2 linked regions of the Ciceribacter thiooxidans genome follow. Each later gene encodes a partner of the first gene's protein in a complex. Links are inferred from orthologs where the notes say so. Each region holds a gene or a part of one and is shown in the gene's direction. Other genes may lie near its edges.

The links. The genes of interacting proteins can lie anywhere in the genome.
Region 2: the proteins of secA (region 1) and secY are in contact, whole or in part, in a crystal structure (PDB 3DIN), measured with the Thermotoga maritima proteins. The link is inferred for Ciceribacter thiooxidans from one-to-one orthologs. Residues at the interface, in WP_004082002.1 of Thermotoga maritima: Glu261, Ala262, Arg263, Lys300, Ala301, Arg302, Thr303, Ile304, Ile305, Leu323, Tyr324, Asp325, Pro326, Val329, Ser330, Tyr333, Ile336, Lys340, Phe345, Val349, Glu363, Phe364, Tyr374, Ser375, Gly376, Gly377, Glu393, Ile395, Thr482, Ser483; in WP_004081795.1 of Thermotoga maritima: Glu108, Gly109, Glu110, Glu111, Ala236, Glu237, Arg238, Arg239, Ile240, Thr241, Ile242, Gln243, Tyr244, Ala245, Arg246, Arg247, Val248, Thr249, Gly250, Arg251, Arg252, Val253, Tyr254, Gly256, Ala257, Ser258, Thr259, Tyr260, Leu261, Pro262.

Annotation. Positions count from the first base shown.
Region 1 is NZ_CP059896.1:200,378-208,093, reverse strand. Bases 2,619-5,872 are described here. They hold secA (preprotein translocase subunit SecA), read left to right. Parts: upstream 2,619-2,945; coding sequence 2,946-5,672; downstream 5,673-5,872. Other genes in these bases: H4I97_RS00925 (lipopolysaccharide biosynthesis protein), read left to right, coding at 5,818-5,872; H4I97_RS00935 (peptidylprolyl isomerase), read right to left, coding at 2,619-2,702. Also shown: H4I97_RS00945 (GNAT family N-acetyltransferase), read right to left, coding at 1-530; bifunctional glutamate N-acetyltransferase/amino-acid acetyltransferase ArgJ, read right to left, coding at 539-1,780; more of H4I97_RS00935, read right to left, coding at 1,860-2,618; more of H4I97_RS00925, read left to right, coding at 5,873-7,236; H4I97_RS00920 (GNAT family N-acetyltransferase), read left to right, coding at 7,233-7,716. UniProt on the Escherichia coli protein: Required for protein export, interacts with the SecYEG preprotein conducting channel.
Region 2 is NZ_CP059896.1:1,923,210-1,929,815, reverse strand. What follows is about bases 3,713-6,606. They hold secY (preprotein translocase subunit SecY), read left to right. Parts: upstream 3,713-4,436; coding sequence 4,437-5,777; downstream 5,778-6,606. Other genes in these bases: H4I97_RS09190 (adenylate kinase), read left to right, coding at 5,774-6,430; rplO (50S ribosomal protein L15), read left to right, coding at 3,732-4,211; rpmD (50S ribosomal protein L30), read left to right, coding at 3,713-3,715. Also shown: rplN (50S ribosomal protein L14), read left to right, coding at 1-200; rplX (50S ribosomal protein L24), read left to right, coding at 215-523; rplE (50S ribosomal protein L5), read left to right, coding at 516-1,073; rpsN (30S ribosomal protein S14), read left to right, coding at 1,107-1,412; rpsH (30S ribosomal protein S8), read left to right, coding at 1,425-1,823; rplF (50S ribosomal protein L6), read left to right, coding at 1,867-2,400; rplR (50S ribosomal protein L18), read left to right, coding at 2,413-2,775; rpsE (30S ribosomal protein S5), read left to right, coding at 2,922-3,491; more of rpmD, read left to right, coding at 3,506-3,712. UniProt on the Escherichia coli protein: The central subunit of the protein translocation channel SecYEG. Consists of two halves formed by TMs 1-5 and 6-10.

The DNA of each region.
Region 1 (7,716 bases):
GCGACCGGACCCGCGTTGGGGTCCTCGATCAGGAACATGCCGACCGTGGGCTTGATGGAATTGATGACTTCGGCAAGGACCGGCTTCAGCGCAGGGTCTTGGCCCTGAAGTGCAAGACTGGCGTCGACGAAACGCCCGACATCCTGGGTCGGCAGGTGATCCAGCGTATCGGGAATATCCAGAGCAGTTAGATCGACCGTCTGGGTGACGACCTCCTCGAAACAGGTCCAGCCCTCTGCGATCAGATGTTCCACGAGCGGCTTGGGTGTCAGTGGCGTTTCCCGCACCACCAGCGGGCGGCCATAGGCGTCGAACTTCCGCGCGGCGCGCTCGAGCCGCAGCGCAATGTCGCGACTGTCGGACGGATCCAGCGCGACCACGCAATTCAGCCGTTTCGACGGATGTCCGCCGGTCAGCCGGACCTGCCAGCTGCCGTCATACTGTACGGAAGCGGCAGGCCAAGCGCGGAAACTGACCGCTTCCAGCCGCCGCACGAGCGGAAGATTCGCCTGCTGTCGCTCCGCTTGCATCCGCGCCATCAACTCCGGTAATCGCCGTTGATCGCGACATATTCCTTTGTGAGATCGCACGTCCAGACGGTCGCCTGGCCGCTGCCGAGACCGATATCGACCCGGATTGCGACATCGTTCTCCTTCATCACGGCGCTTGCAGCCGCTTCGGAGTAAGCGGGATCACGCTCGCCATTGACTGCCACGCGAACATCGCCGAACCAGATGGCGAGCCGGTCACGATCGGCCATTTCACCGGATTTGCCGACAGCCATGACCACGCGGCCCCAGTTCGCATCTTCACCGGCAACCGCCGTCTTGACCAGCGGAGAGTTGGCGACCGACAGGCCGATGCGCTTCGCAGCAACGTCGTTCTCGGCGCCGGTGACGGTGATCGCGATCATCTTTCGGGCACCTTCGCCATCGCGGACCACCTGCAACGCCAGATCCTTGAGAAGGTCGTTGAGGGCAACCCTGAAGCCGGCAAGGCGGGCGTCGTCTGCAGATTCGACGCGCAGCTGTCCGTCCGCGGCGGCGGCGCCGGTCGCAAAAAGCATCAGCGTGTCCGAGGTCGAGGTGTCACTGTCGACCGTTACGGAATTGAACGTCGGTCCGACGCCGGCAGACAACAAAGCCTGCAGCGCAGGCGCTGCAATGTCCGCATCGGTGACCACGAAAGACAGCATCGTCGCCATGTCCGGCGCAATCATGCCGGCGCCCTTGGCGATGCCGTTGATCGTCACGTCGACACCATCGATTTTCGCCGTCCGGGTCGCCACCTTCGGATAGGTGTCGGTCGTCATGATCGCCTTGGCCGCTTCCAGCCAGAAATCGCCGGTCGCGCTCTTCGCCATGTCGCCGAGGACGCCGGAGAACTTGGTCGCATCGAGCGGCTCGCCGATGACGCCCGTGGAGGCGAGATAGATCTCATTCTCTCCGCATCCAAGCGCCGCGGCCGCCGACTTCGCGGTAAGCGTCGTCGCCTCCCTGCCCTTCATCCCCGTGAATGCATTCGCATTGCCGGAGTTGACGACCACGCCGAGTGCGACGCCATGAGAGAGATTCGAGCGGCAGAAATCGACCGGCGCCGACGGGCACTTCGATTTCGTGAATACGCCGGCAACCGCTGCGGGCTTGTCGAAGGCCATCAGAAGGACGTCGGTGCGGTTCTTGTACTTGATGCCGGCTGCCGCAGTCGCCATGCGGACACCTCTGACAGGCGGCATGACAGGGTAGGATTTGGGAGCAAGCGGGGAAACGGTGGCAGACATTTCTTTGCGGCCTGAATAATACGAAGCACAAAAGGGAAGGCCCGCGCTACCTGCGCGGGCCGAAAGACCATTGCCGCGATTACGGCTGCTTGTTCACGTCTTCATAGCCCTTGCGCAGGGTCTCATCGACGATCTCGACCTTCTGGTCGGCCTTCGCCTTGGCAATCAGTTCGAGATACTTGTCGCGCATGACGAGTTGGCGAACCTGCTGCGCGACATCTTCGTAGGCCGGCGGCGGCGCGTCGCGCTTGTCCTCGACCTTGATCACATGAAAGCCGAACTGTGTCTTGACCGGGGTCTTCGAGTAAGTGCCCTTCTCCATGGCGAACGCAGCCTGTTCGAATTCCGGTACCATCCGCCCCTTGGTGAAGTAACCGAGGTCGCCACCTTCCGACTTGTTCGGGTCAGTGGATTTCTCCTTCGCAAGCTCGACGAAATCCTTGCCCTTGTCGAGTTCGGCGATGACGGCCTTCGCCTCGTCTTCGGTCTTCACGAGGATGTGCCGTGCACGAACCTCTTCCTGCTTCGGGAGAGCGGCGATCTCCTTCTCGTAGCGTGCCTTGACCTCGTCGTCGGTTACGGCATCGACCACGTGCTTCTTGAAATACAGGTTATGGAGCTCCCGTTCGGCGATGAACTGCATGCGCTGCTGGTAGGCGGGGTCATCCTTCAGGCCCTCGGCCGTGGCGTTGCCTGCCAGAAGCTTGACGTCGATGGCGCTCGAAAGGGCGGCAACCTTCTTCTGCTCGTCCGGAAGCTGCGACAGCTGCGGATCGAGATTTGCCAGCGCAATATCGAGCTCGGATTGACGGATCTCGAGGTTGCCGACCTTCGCCACCAGGGCGTCCTCGGCAAAAGCAGGTACCTTAAGGCCCACGAGCGCCACGCATGCAGCAAGGGCAAGTTTATGATAGCGAGACATGACAGACCTTTCGAATAGGGTACCGCTTCAAACCGATTGAATCGGGCGAAAAGTTGTCGGATACGCCGGAAACCAACGCCTCCGCAGCAACCTGTCCCGTTGACATCATTCGACCCCCCTCTTATCTGTCACGCAACCTCGCGTCCAGTGAAGTTTCCGGTGGCGGCACTCCATTTCGTCCGTGATCGGGTGCCGGCGAGTGCGCACGCAATATGTGACGAAGTGTCAGAAAGGACCACGCTGATGGTCAGTCTTGGTGGGCTCGCCCGCAAACTGTTCGGCTCGGCAAACGATCGCCGTATCCGCTCCTACCAGCCGAAGGTCGCGGCGATAAACGCTCTCGAAGACAGCATGAAGGCTCTGGACGACGGAGCGCTTGCCGCCAAGACGGCAGAGTTCCGCGAACAGCTTGCCGCGGGCAAAAACCTCGAGGATCTTCTCGTCCCCGCTTTCGCAGTCGCCCGCGAAGCCGCACGCCGAACGCTCGGGCTGCGCCCGTTCGATGTTCAGCTCATCGGCGCGATGATCCTGAACGACAATTCCATCGCTGAAATGAAGACGGGTGAAGGCAAGACCCTCGTTGCGACGCTTGCCGTTTATCTGAATGCACTCGCAGGCAAGGGTGTTCACGTCGTTACCGTCAACGACTACCTCGCCAAGCGCGACTCGACGACGATGGGCAAGCTCTACAGCTTCCTCGGCATGACCACCGGCGTGATCGTGCACGGGCTGTCGGACGAGGAACGGCGGGCAGCCTACGCCTGCGACATCACCTACGCGACGAATAACGAACTCGGTTTCGATTATCTCCGCGACAACATGAAATACGAGCGCTCGCAGATGGTGCAGCGCGGCCATAACTACGCCATCGTCGACGAAGTGGACTCGATCCTGGTCGATGAAGCACGCACGCCGCTCATCATCTCCGGCCCGCTCGATGACCGCTCCGATCTATACACGACGATCGATGCCTTCATTCCGCTGTTGTCCGAGGAAGACTACGAGATCGACGAAAAGCAGCGCTCGGCGAATTTCTCCGAGGTCGGCACCGAGAAGCTGGAAAACCTGCTCCGGGAAGCCAACCTTCTGAAGGGTGCTTCGCTGTACGACGTCGAAAACGTCGCGATCGTCCATCATATCAACAATGCGCTGAAAGCGCACAAGCTCTTCACGCGCGACAAGGACTACATCGTCCGCAACGACGAGGTCGTCATCATCGACGAGTTCACCGGCCGAATGATGCCTGGCCGACGCTATTCGGAAGGACAGCACCAGGCGCTGGAAGCCAAGGAAAAGGTGCAGATCCAGCCCGAAAACCAGACCCTGGCCTCGATCACCTTCCAGAACTATTTCCGCATGTATGGCAAGCTTGCCGGCATGACCGGCACGGCGGCAACCGAAGCGGAAGAATTCGCCAATATCTACGGCCTCGACGTGGTCGAGGTTCCGACGAACCTCCCCATCCAGCGCGTAGACGAGGACGACGAGGTCTACCGGACCGCCGAGGAGAAGTTCCGGGCAATCATTGAAGAGATCAAGACGGCCAACGGACGCGGACAGCCGGTCCTTGTCGGCACTACCTCGATCGAGAAGTCGGAACTGCTTGCCGCCTTGCTGAAGCAATCCGGTTTTCAGGATTTCTCCGTGCTCAACGCGCGCTACCATGAGCAGGAAGCCTATATCGTCAGCCAGGCGGGCGTGCCGGGTGCGGTGACCATCGCAACGAACATGGCCGGCCGCGGCACCGACATCCAGCTCGGTGGCAACCTCGAGATGCGGATCGAGCGCGAAACGGCTGAGATGGAGGCCGGCCCGGAACGCGACGCCAAAGTCGCGGAAATCACGGACGAGGTCGCTCGGCTCAAGCAGAAGGCGCTTGAAGCGGGCGGCCTTTATGTCATCGCGAGCGAGCGGCACGAGAGCCGCCGCATCGACAATCAGCTGCGCGGTCGTTCCGGCCGCCAGGGCGACCCCGGCCGCTCCAAGTTCTATCTGTCGCTCCAGGATGACCTGATGCGCATCTTCGGTTCCGACCGGATGGACGGAATGCTGCAGAAGCTGGGGCTGAAGGAAGGCGAGGCGATCGTCCACCCCTGGATCAACAAGGCACTCGAGCGCGCGCAGAAGAAGGTCGAGGCGCGGAACTTCGATATCCGCAAAAATCTTCTGAAATACGACGACGTTCTAAACGACCAGCGTAAGGTCATCTTCGAGCAGCGTATTGAGCTCATGGATTCTCCGGATGTCTCGGCAACCATCGCCGACATGCGCAATGACGTCATCGAGTCGCTTGTAAGTCTCCACATTCCCGAACGGGCCTATGCCGAGCAATGGGACACGGCAGGCCTCAAGGCGGCCGTTGCACAGCTCCTCAATCTCGACCTTCCGATCGAGGAATGGGGGAAAGAGGAAGGCATCGCTGACGACGATATCCTCGCACGTATTACCGACGCCGCGGACAAGGCTGTCGCCGACAAGGCCGAACGTTTCGGTCCAGAGATCATGCATTATGTCGAACGCTCCGTGGTGCTCCAGACGATCGACCAGCTCTGGCGCGAGCATATTGTCAATCTCGACCATCTGCGTTCTGTGGTCGGTTTCCGCGGCTACGCCCAGCGTGATCCGCTGCAGGAATATAAGGCCGAGGCCTTCGAACTCTTCCAGGCACTGCTTGCAAATCTCCGCGAAGCCGTAACGACGCAGATGATGCGGGTCGAACTGGTGCGTGAAGCGCCGCCGCCGTCGGTTCCCGAGATGGAAGGCCATCATATCGACGCGACGACCGGCGAGGACGACTTCAACGAGGGCGGCTCTGCAGGCGCCCTCCTGGCGGCGCCCGACTACGTGGCTCCGGAAAACCGCGATCCCAAGGACCCATCCACTTGGGGTAAGGTCGGTCGCAACGAGGCGTGCCCTTGCGGCTCGGGAAAGAAGTACAAGCATTGCCACGGCGCCTTCGAACAGGCGTAAGAGGCAGGAACAAAAACTCTGGAAGGCGGCTCTCGGGCCGCCTTTCTGCATTATGGCGAGACACCCGTGCGCGACGGAGGAACCGTTTTTTAACCCTGACTAGGCACAATGCGCCGGTCAGTATTGCGTCATCGGTGAGTATAGCGTGTCGATCCCGGCAGTGATCCAGTTTGCGGAAAAAGTACTGCCGAGCAGCCTGCATCCGGCGTTCAGGCGGCTGGAGAGCGTGCTGCTGAGCGACGACGACAACGCCCAGTCCCGGCGCAAGGCGCTCATCGCCTTTGCGATCCGCGTCGTCAGCGCCGCGATTGCCCTTGTTTCCCAGATCATCCAGGCCCGGATCATGGGTGAGTTCGAATACGGCATATTCGTTTTCGTGTGGGTTCTGGTCGTGCTCGCCGGCAATCTCTCCTGCCTCGGCTTCCACGCGACGATCATCCGTTTCCTGCCACAGTACCAGGCGCTGGGCGAGTATGACAGCATCCGTGGGCTGACCCACACTGCGCGGCGCTTCTCGATGTTCATGGCAAGCCTGCTTGCCATCGCCGGCATCCTGCTCCTGCAGTTTGCGGGCGAACGGATCGAAACCTATTATGTCATGCCGCTGATCTTCGGCCTCGCCACCCTGCCGATGATTGCTTTGGGGGACGTCCTCGAAGGCACCGCCCGTGCCAACCACTGGACCATCGGAGCCCTGAGCCCGACCTATCTCATCCGTCCGACCCTTATCCTGCTCTTCATGGTGGTCGCAGTTCTCTTCGGCGCGCCGCACACGGCGACCACGGCCATGCAGGCAGCATTACTTGCCACCTATGTCACCTCCCTCTGCCAGTTCGCGGTTATCGAGTGGAGATTGCGGAAACGCTTCGTGTTCAATACGGCAAAGATTGACTTTCTCGTTTGGTTTAAGGTTGCAATCCCGATCTTCCTGATCGAGGGATTTTCCTTTCTCCTGACCAACTCGGATGTGGTCATCGTCGGTCTCTACCTCGATCCGGAACAGGTTGCCGTCTATTTCGCCGCGTCCAAGACCATGGCGCTCGTGCAGTTCGTCTATTTCGCCATAAAGACGGTCGTGGCGCCAAGGTTCTCGGCCATGATGGCGCAGTCGGACATACGGCAACTCGCGGTCTTCGCCGGCAACACCGTTCGCTGGAGCTTCTGGCCGTCGCTTCTGATGGGTTGCGCCGTGTTACTCTTCGGAAGGTTTCTTCTGATGCTATTCGGCGAGGCATTCACCTCCGGCTACGTCCTCATGGCGATCCTCCTCGCGGGCATCCTCTCGAAGGCGGTGGTCGGGCCCGGAGAAGTGCTGCTGACGATGGCCGGCCGGCAAGGCCTTTGTGTGTGGCTTTACGTGATCGCGCTCACGACAAACATCGCATTGAATGTTATTCTGATCCCGCTCTTCGGCTTGGTGGGTGCGGCTTCTGCCACTGCCGCGGCCATGATGGTCGAAGCGCTTCTCCTCCATGTCGCCGTGCGCACTTCGCTCGGTATCGTACTTTTCGCATTCGCCAATCCTCTGGCAATCCTGGACAGAACAAGGCCGTCACGATCATGATGCAGCCGCCGATCTTCAACGACAGCAAGAATGGTCCCGACAGCGTCCCTCCCGGGACACTCTCCGTGGACGGACGTCCGGGCGTCGCCGCCGACGTGCGTGTCGCTGTCGGACGCCCGGGACGCCACCTTGCGCTCTACCCCGGCCGCATGGGCTACGATCTGCAGGAAGAACTGGACTTCCTCACCTATCGAGCCATGGAACCCAATGTCTTTTTCGCTGCCCGCTTCCTTGCGCCGGCGATGCCACGGCTTGAGGATCGGCAGATCCGCATCGCCATCATTCGCGACGAGGTTGGCGCGCGTAGCCGCATGCGCCTGTTGATGCCGTTCTCCATCGAGAAGCCGGGCTTCTCCGTCGGCCCTTCGATCATCCGGGTCTGGGCCAACGACTTCGGTCCGCTCGGAACGCCGCTCGTCGACACGGAGGATGCTGCGGAGACGATTGACAACCTCTTCGAGGCGCTCGCCGCTCAGGAGG
Region 2 (6,606 bases), 1.7 Mb from region 1 along the record:
TGATGAAGGCGGTCGTCGTTCGTACCGCCAAGGATATCCGCCGTGCAGACGGTAGTGTCATCCGCTTCGACACCAACGCTGCCGTCCTCATTGACAACAAGAAAGAGCCGATCGGCACCCGTATCTTCGGACCGGTTCCGCGCGAACTTCGCGCCAAGAACCACATGAAGATCATCTCGCTGGCTCCGGAAGTACTGTAAGGGAGCGACAAGCGATGCAAAAGATTCGTAAGGGCGACAAGGTCGTCGTACTCACCGGTAAGGACAAGGGTCGTTCCGGCGAAGTCATTCAGGTGATGCCGAAGGAAGACCGTGCGGTCGTTCGTGGTGTCAATATCGTCAAGCGCCATCAGCGTCAGACCCAGAGCCAGGAAGCCGGCATCATCAGCAAGGAAGCTTCCGTGCATCTGTCCAACCTTGCCGTCATGGACAAGGACGGCAAACCGACTCGCGTCGGTTTCAAGGTGGTCGACGGTAAGAAGGTGCGTGTGGCCAAGCGTTCGGGAGATGTGATCGATGGCTGAGGCAAAGTACGAGCCGCGGCTCAAGAAGGAATATGTTTCCCGGATCCGCAAGAGCATGCAGGAGGCTTTCTCCTACGCCAACGAAATGCAGATCCCGAAGATCGACAAGATCGTGATCAACATGGGCGTGGGCGAAGCTACCGGCGACTCCAAGAAGCCGACCATTGCTGCCGCCGACCTCGCGGCGATCGCCGGCCAGAAGCCGGTCATCACCAAGGCACGCAACTCGATCGCCGGCTTCAAGGTTCGTGAAAACATGCCGATCGGCGCGAAGGTTACTCTTCGTGGCGCCCGCATGTACGAATTCCTGGACCGCCTGATCAACATCGCGCTGCCGCGCGTTCGCGACTTCCGGGGCCTGAACCCGAAGAGCTTTGACGGCCGTGGCAACTTCGCCATGGGCATCAAGGAACACATTGTGTTCCCTGAGATCAACTACGACAAGGTTGATCAGATGTGGGGCATGGACATCATCGTTTGCACGACGGCAAACACGGACGACGAAGCTCGGGCTCTTCTGAAAGAGTTCAACTTCCCCTTCCGTCAGTAACCGTAACGACGAGCGTAGAAGAGGAACTTCCATATGGCGAAGACCAGCGCAGTTGAAAAGAACAAGCGCCGCCGCAAGACCGTTGCCCAGCAGGCCGCCAAGCGCGCCGCTCTCAAGGCAACCATCATGAACCAGTCTCTCTCGATCGAAGAGCGGTTCAAGGCAACCCTGAAGCTGGCAGAACTGCCGCGCGATGGCTCCAAGACCCGCATTCGCAACCGTTGCGAAGTGACCGGTCGTCCGCGCGCATTCTACCGTAAGCTCAAGATGTCGCGTATCGCGCTTCGCGAGCTGGGCAACCTCGGCAAGGTGCCGGGCATTGTCAAGTCGAGCTGGTAAGGAGACGGATAAATGACGATGACTGATCCGTTGGGCGATATGCTCACCCGCATCCGGAACGGTGCTGCTCGCCGCAAGGCGTCGGTAACCACCCCGGCCTCCAAGCTCCGTGCCCGCGTTCTCGACGTCCTGCAGGCCGAAGGTTATATCCGCGGCTACAGCCAGGTCGACTACGACAACGGCAAGTCCGAACTCACGATCGAACTGAAGTACTACGAAGGTGCTTCGGTCATCCGCGAGATCGGCCGTGTCTCCAAGCCGGGCCGCCGGGTTTATGTCTCGGTTAAGTCCATTCCGCAGGTCGCGAACGGCCTCGGCATCACCATCCTTTCGACTCCGAAGGGCGTGATGGCCGATCACCAGGCTCGCGAACAGAACGTTGGTGGCGAGGTTCTCTGCTCGGTCTTCTAAGACAGGGCAGGGATCTCCAGAGCGAACAGACAGGATTTCAAAAATGTCTCGTATCGGTAAAAAGCCCGTTCAGGTTCCTGCAGGGATCACGGCCACTGTCGATGGCCAGAAGGTCACCGCCAAGGGTCCGAAGGGCGAACTGTTCTTCGTCGCTAACGACGAAATCTCCGTTAAGCTGGAAGACAACGCCGTTGTCGTCCAGCCGGTCAACGACACCAAGGATGCTCGTTCGAAGTGGGGCATGTCCCGCACGATGATCGAGAACATCTTCAAAGGTGTGAAGGACGGCTACGAGCGCAAGCTCGAGATCAACGGCGTCGGCTACCGCGCCGCCATGCAGGGCAAGAACCTGCAGCTGGCGCTCGGCTTCAGCCATGACGTCGTCTACGAACCGCCGGTCGGTATCTCGATCGCCGTTCCGAAGCCGACGGAAATCGTGGTTTCCGGCATCAGCAAGCAGCAGGTCGGTCAGGTCGCTGCCGAGATCCGCGAATACCGCGGCCCTGAGCCCTACAAGGGCAAGGGTGTCAAGTATGCCGAAGAGCGGATCGTCCGCAAAGAAGGCAAGAAGAAGTAAGGAACGCGCGAAATGGCAAGCAGAAAAGAAGCACTGGTTCGTCGTGCCAATCGCGTACGGCGTCAGATCAAGGCGGTGGCCAATGGCCGTCCGCGTCTGTCGGTTCATCGCTCGTCGAAGAACATCTATGCCCAGATCATCGACGATGTCGCCGGCCGTACGCTGGCTGCCGCGTCGACCCTGGACACCGGTCTTCGCTCGTCGCTGAAGACTGGCGCGGATGTCGCAGCCGCAGCTGCCGTCGGCAAGCTCGTCGCCGAGCGTGCCGTCAAGGCCGGCGTCAAGGAAGTGGTCTTCGACCGCGGCGCCTTCATCTATCACGGCCGCATCAAGGCTCTCGCCGATGCAGCCCGCGAAGGTGGTCTGGCATTCTGATTTGAGAGTTTCCGCCCGGACTTGCAGTCCGGGCGGATTTCCGGCATTAGCCGGTTTCCCCGATTTCGTCCCATGACCCGCAAGGGCAGGGCGAAATTTTTTCGTAATCTGCCGATTGCACCCGGAAAAGAAAAAGGAACAGGACAATGGCACAGGACAGGCGTGGTTCGCGCGATGATCGTGCGAACCGTGAAGAGCGCGACAGCGAGTTCGTAGACAAGCTGGTCGCCATCAATCGCGTCGCCAAGGTGGTGAAGGGCGGCCGTCGTTTCGGCTTTGCAGCCCTCGTCGTCGTTGGCGACCAGAAGGGCCGGGTCGGTTTCGGCCATGGCAAGGCACGCGAAGTGCCGGAAGCAATCCGCAAGGCGACCGAAGCCGCCAAGCGCGACATGATCTTCGTACCGCTGCGTGACGGCCGTACGCTGCATCACGACGTTAACGGCCGCCACGGCGCCGGCAAGGTTCTGCTGCGCTCCGCCAAGGCTGGTACCGGTATCATCGCCGGTGGTCCGATGCGCGCCGTCTTCGAAACGCTCGGCATGCACGACGTCGTCGCCAAGTCGACCGGTTCGTCGAACCCGTACAACATGGTTCGCGCCACGTTCGACGCCCTGAAGCACCAGGTGCACCCGAAGGACATCGCAGCTCAGCGCGGCCTCAAGTATGCCACGCTCCAGGCTCGCCGTGCCGCTTCCGGCAACGCCTCTGAAGAATAAGAGGAGTCTGAACCATGGCTAAGGCTACGAAGAAGACTGAAGCAAAGACGATCACGATCGAACAGATCGGCTCGCCCATCCGCCGCCCGGAAGTCCAGCGCAAGACGCTCATCGGGCTGGGCCTCAACAAGATGCACCGGGTCCGCACACTGGAGGATACCCCTTCGGTTCGTGGCATGATCCGTGCTGTCCAGCATCTCGTTCGCGTCGTCGACGAGAAGTGAGACGGAGGAAGTCACCATGAAACTGAATGAAATCAAGGACAACGAAGGCTCCTCCAAGGACCGTATCCGCGTTGGTCGCGGTATCGGCTCCGGCAAGGGCAAGACCGGTGGTCGCGGCGTCAAGGGTCAGAAGGCTCGTTCGGGCGTTGCCGTCAACGGCTTCGAAGGCGGTCAGATGCCCATCTACCGTCGTCTGCCGAAGCGCGGCTTCAACAACATCTTCGCATCTGAATTCGTGACCGTTTCGCTCGGCCGCATCCAGACCGCGATCGATGCCAAGAAGCTCGATCCGAAGGCAACGATCGATGCTGCTGCCCTCAAGGCTGCCGGCGTCATCCGTCGCCCGAAGGACGGTGTTCGCGTTCTTTCCGACGGCGAACTGAAGGCAAAGGTCACCCTCGAGGTTGCCGGCGCTTCCAAGGCCGCGATCGAAAAGATCGAGAAGGCCGGCGGTTCGATCAAGCTGCTCATCGCAGCTGCGGAAGCCGCTGAATAAGTACGATTTGATCGCCCGGGGTGCTTCACACCGGGCGATTTTGCTCCCATATGTGAGCCTCACGATCCTCAGAAGGGGTGACGTTGTTTCGTCTTCCGGGAGATTCTGGAAAACAAGGTGAGGCGAGCGGTTTCTCCGCAATCATGCCGCGCCCTGTTTTCTGAAAACGATTTGGTGAATAACCTCCGGAGTGCGCGCTCCGGATCGGGTTACGCGGAGAATTTCATGGCTTCTGCAGCGGAACAATTGGCCTCGAATCTCAATTTTTCGACCTTTGCGAAGGCGGAAGATCTGAAGAAGCGGCTGTGGTTTACTCTTGCCGCGCTTCTTGTCTATCGTCTCGGCACGCATATCCCGCTGCCCGGTCTCAATCCCGAAGCCTATGCGGCCGCCTTCAAGGGGCAGGCCGGCGGTATTCTCGGCCTCTTCAACATGTTCTCCGGCGGCGCCGTGCAGCGCATGGCGATCTTCGCCCTGGGGATCATGCCGTATATCTCGGCCTCGATCATCGTGCAGTTGATGACGTCCGTCGTCCCGGCGCTCGAGAACCTGAAGAAGGAAGGCGAGCAGGGCCGCAAGGTCATCAACCAGTACACCCGCTACGGCACCGTTCTCCTCGGCACCTTGCAGGCCTACGGCATCGCCGTCGGGCTGGAGAGCGGGCAGGGCCTGGTCAATGATCCCGGCCTGTTCTTCCGCCTTTCGACCGTGGTCACGCTTCTCGGCGGCACCATGTTCCTGATGTGGCTCGGCGAGCAGATCACCTCGCGCGGCATCGGCAACGGCATTTCGCTCATCATCTTCTCCGGTATTGCCGCGGGCCTTCCGTCCGCCGTCGCCGGGACCCTCGAACTCGGCCGCACGGGTGCCCTTTCGACGGCGCTCATCCTGACGGTCATCGTGGTCGCGATCGCCGTCATCGGACTGATCGTCTTCGTCGAGCGTGCGCAGCGCCGTCTGCTCATTCAGTATCCGAAGCGTCAGGTTGGCAACCGCATGTTCCAGGGCGACACCTCGCACCTGCCGCTGAAGCTCAACACCTCGGGCGTCATCCCGGCGATCTTCGCGTCCTCGCTGCTGCTTCTGCCGGCGACTGCCGCGGGCTTCTCCGGCACCTCGACGCTGCCCTCCTGGGCGACCACCGTCGTCGCGGCGCTCGGCCATGGCCAGCCGCTCTACATGGTGCTCTACGGCGCTCTCATTGCCTTTTTCGCCTTCTTCTATACCGCGATCGTCTTCAACCCGAAGGACACCGCGGACAACCTGAAGAAGCATGGCGGCTTCATTCCCGGCATCCGTCCGGGCGAGCGTACCGCCGAATACATCGACTACGTGCTGACGCGTGTCACCGTGGTCGGCGCGATCTACCTCGTCTTCGTCTGTATCCTCCCCGAGATCCTGGTCGCCCGCACCGGCGTTCCATTATCCCTTGGTGGTACTTCGCTTTTGATTGTTGTCAGCGTCACCCTCGATACTGTAGCACAGATTCAGGGCCACCTGATTGCCCAGCAGTATGAGGGCCTGATCAAGAAGTCGAAGTTGCGTGGAGGAAAGAGGGGACGATGAGACTTATCCTTTTGGGACCGCCGGGTGCGGGGAAAGGCACCCAGGCCCAGCGTATCGTCGCGAAGCACGGCATTCCGCAATTGTCGACCGGTGACATGCTGCGTGCAGCGGTCGCCGCGGAGACCGAGGTGGGCAAGCGTGCCAAGGCCGTCATGGACGCGGGCAAGCTGGTCTCGGACGATATCGTGATCGCCATCGTCTCGGAGCGAATCGATCAGCCGGATTGTGCCGACGGTTTCATTCTGGATGGTTTTCCGCGCACGCTCGTACAGGCGGATGCGACGGAGAAGATGCTCGCGGACAAGGGGCTGGATCTTTCCGTGGTCGTCGAGCTCCGGGTCGACGACAAGGAACTGGTCCGGCGCGTTTCGGGCCGCTATTCCTGCGGCAATTGCGGGACTGTCTATCACGACACCGACAAGAAGCCGACGGTCGAGGGTGTCTGCGACACCTGCGGATCGACGCAGTTCAAGCGCCGTCCGGACGACAATGCCGAGACCATGAAGGCCCGGCTCGAGGCTTACTACAAGGAAACCTCGCCGCTCATCGGCTACTACTATGCCAAGGGCAAGCTGCAATCCGTGGATGGCATGAAGGACATGGATGCCGTCACCGCGGACATTGAGGCGATCCTCGCAACCGTGAAGGGCTGACGAGGCTTCAAGAATCTTTACCGGAACAGTTGCTTTTGTCGACTGATTCCGCTAAATAGCGCGCCAACTCGCGACATGTAAGCGATCGGCGCGTTCTTCCGCACGGAGGACCGGGTTCGATCGTTTTGACATGTTGAGGACCCGAATTTGAACGCGCGGCCTGTTTGGCTGCGTAA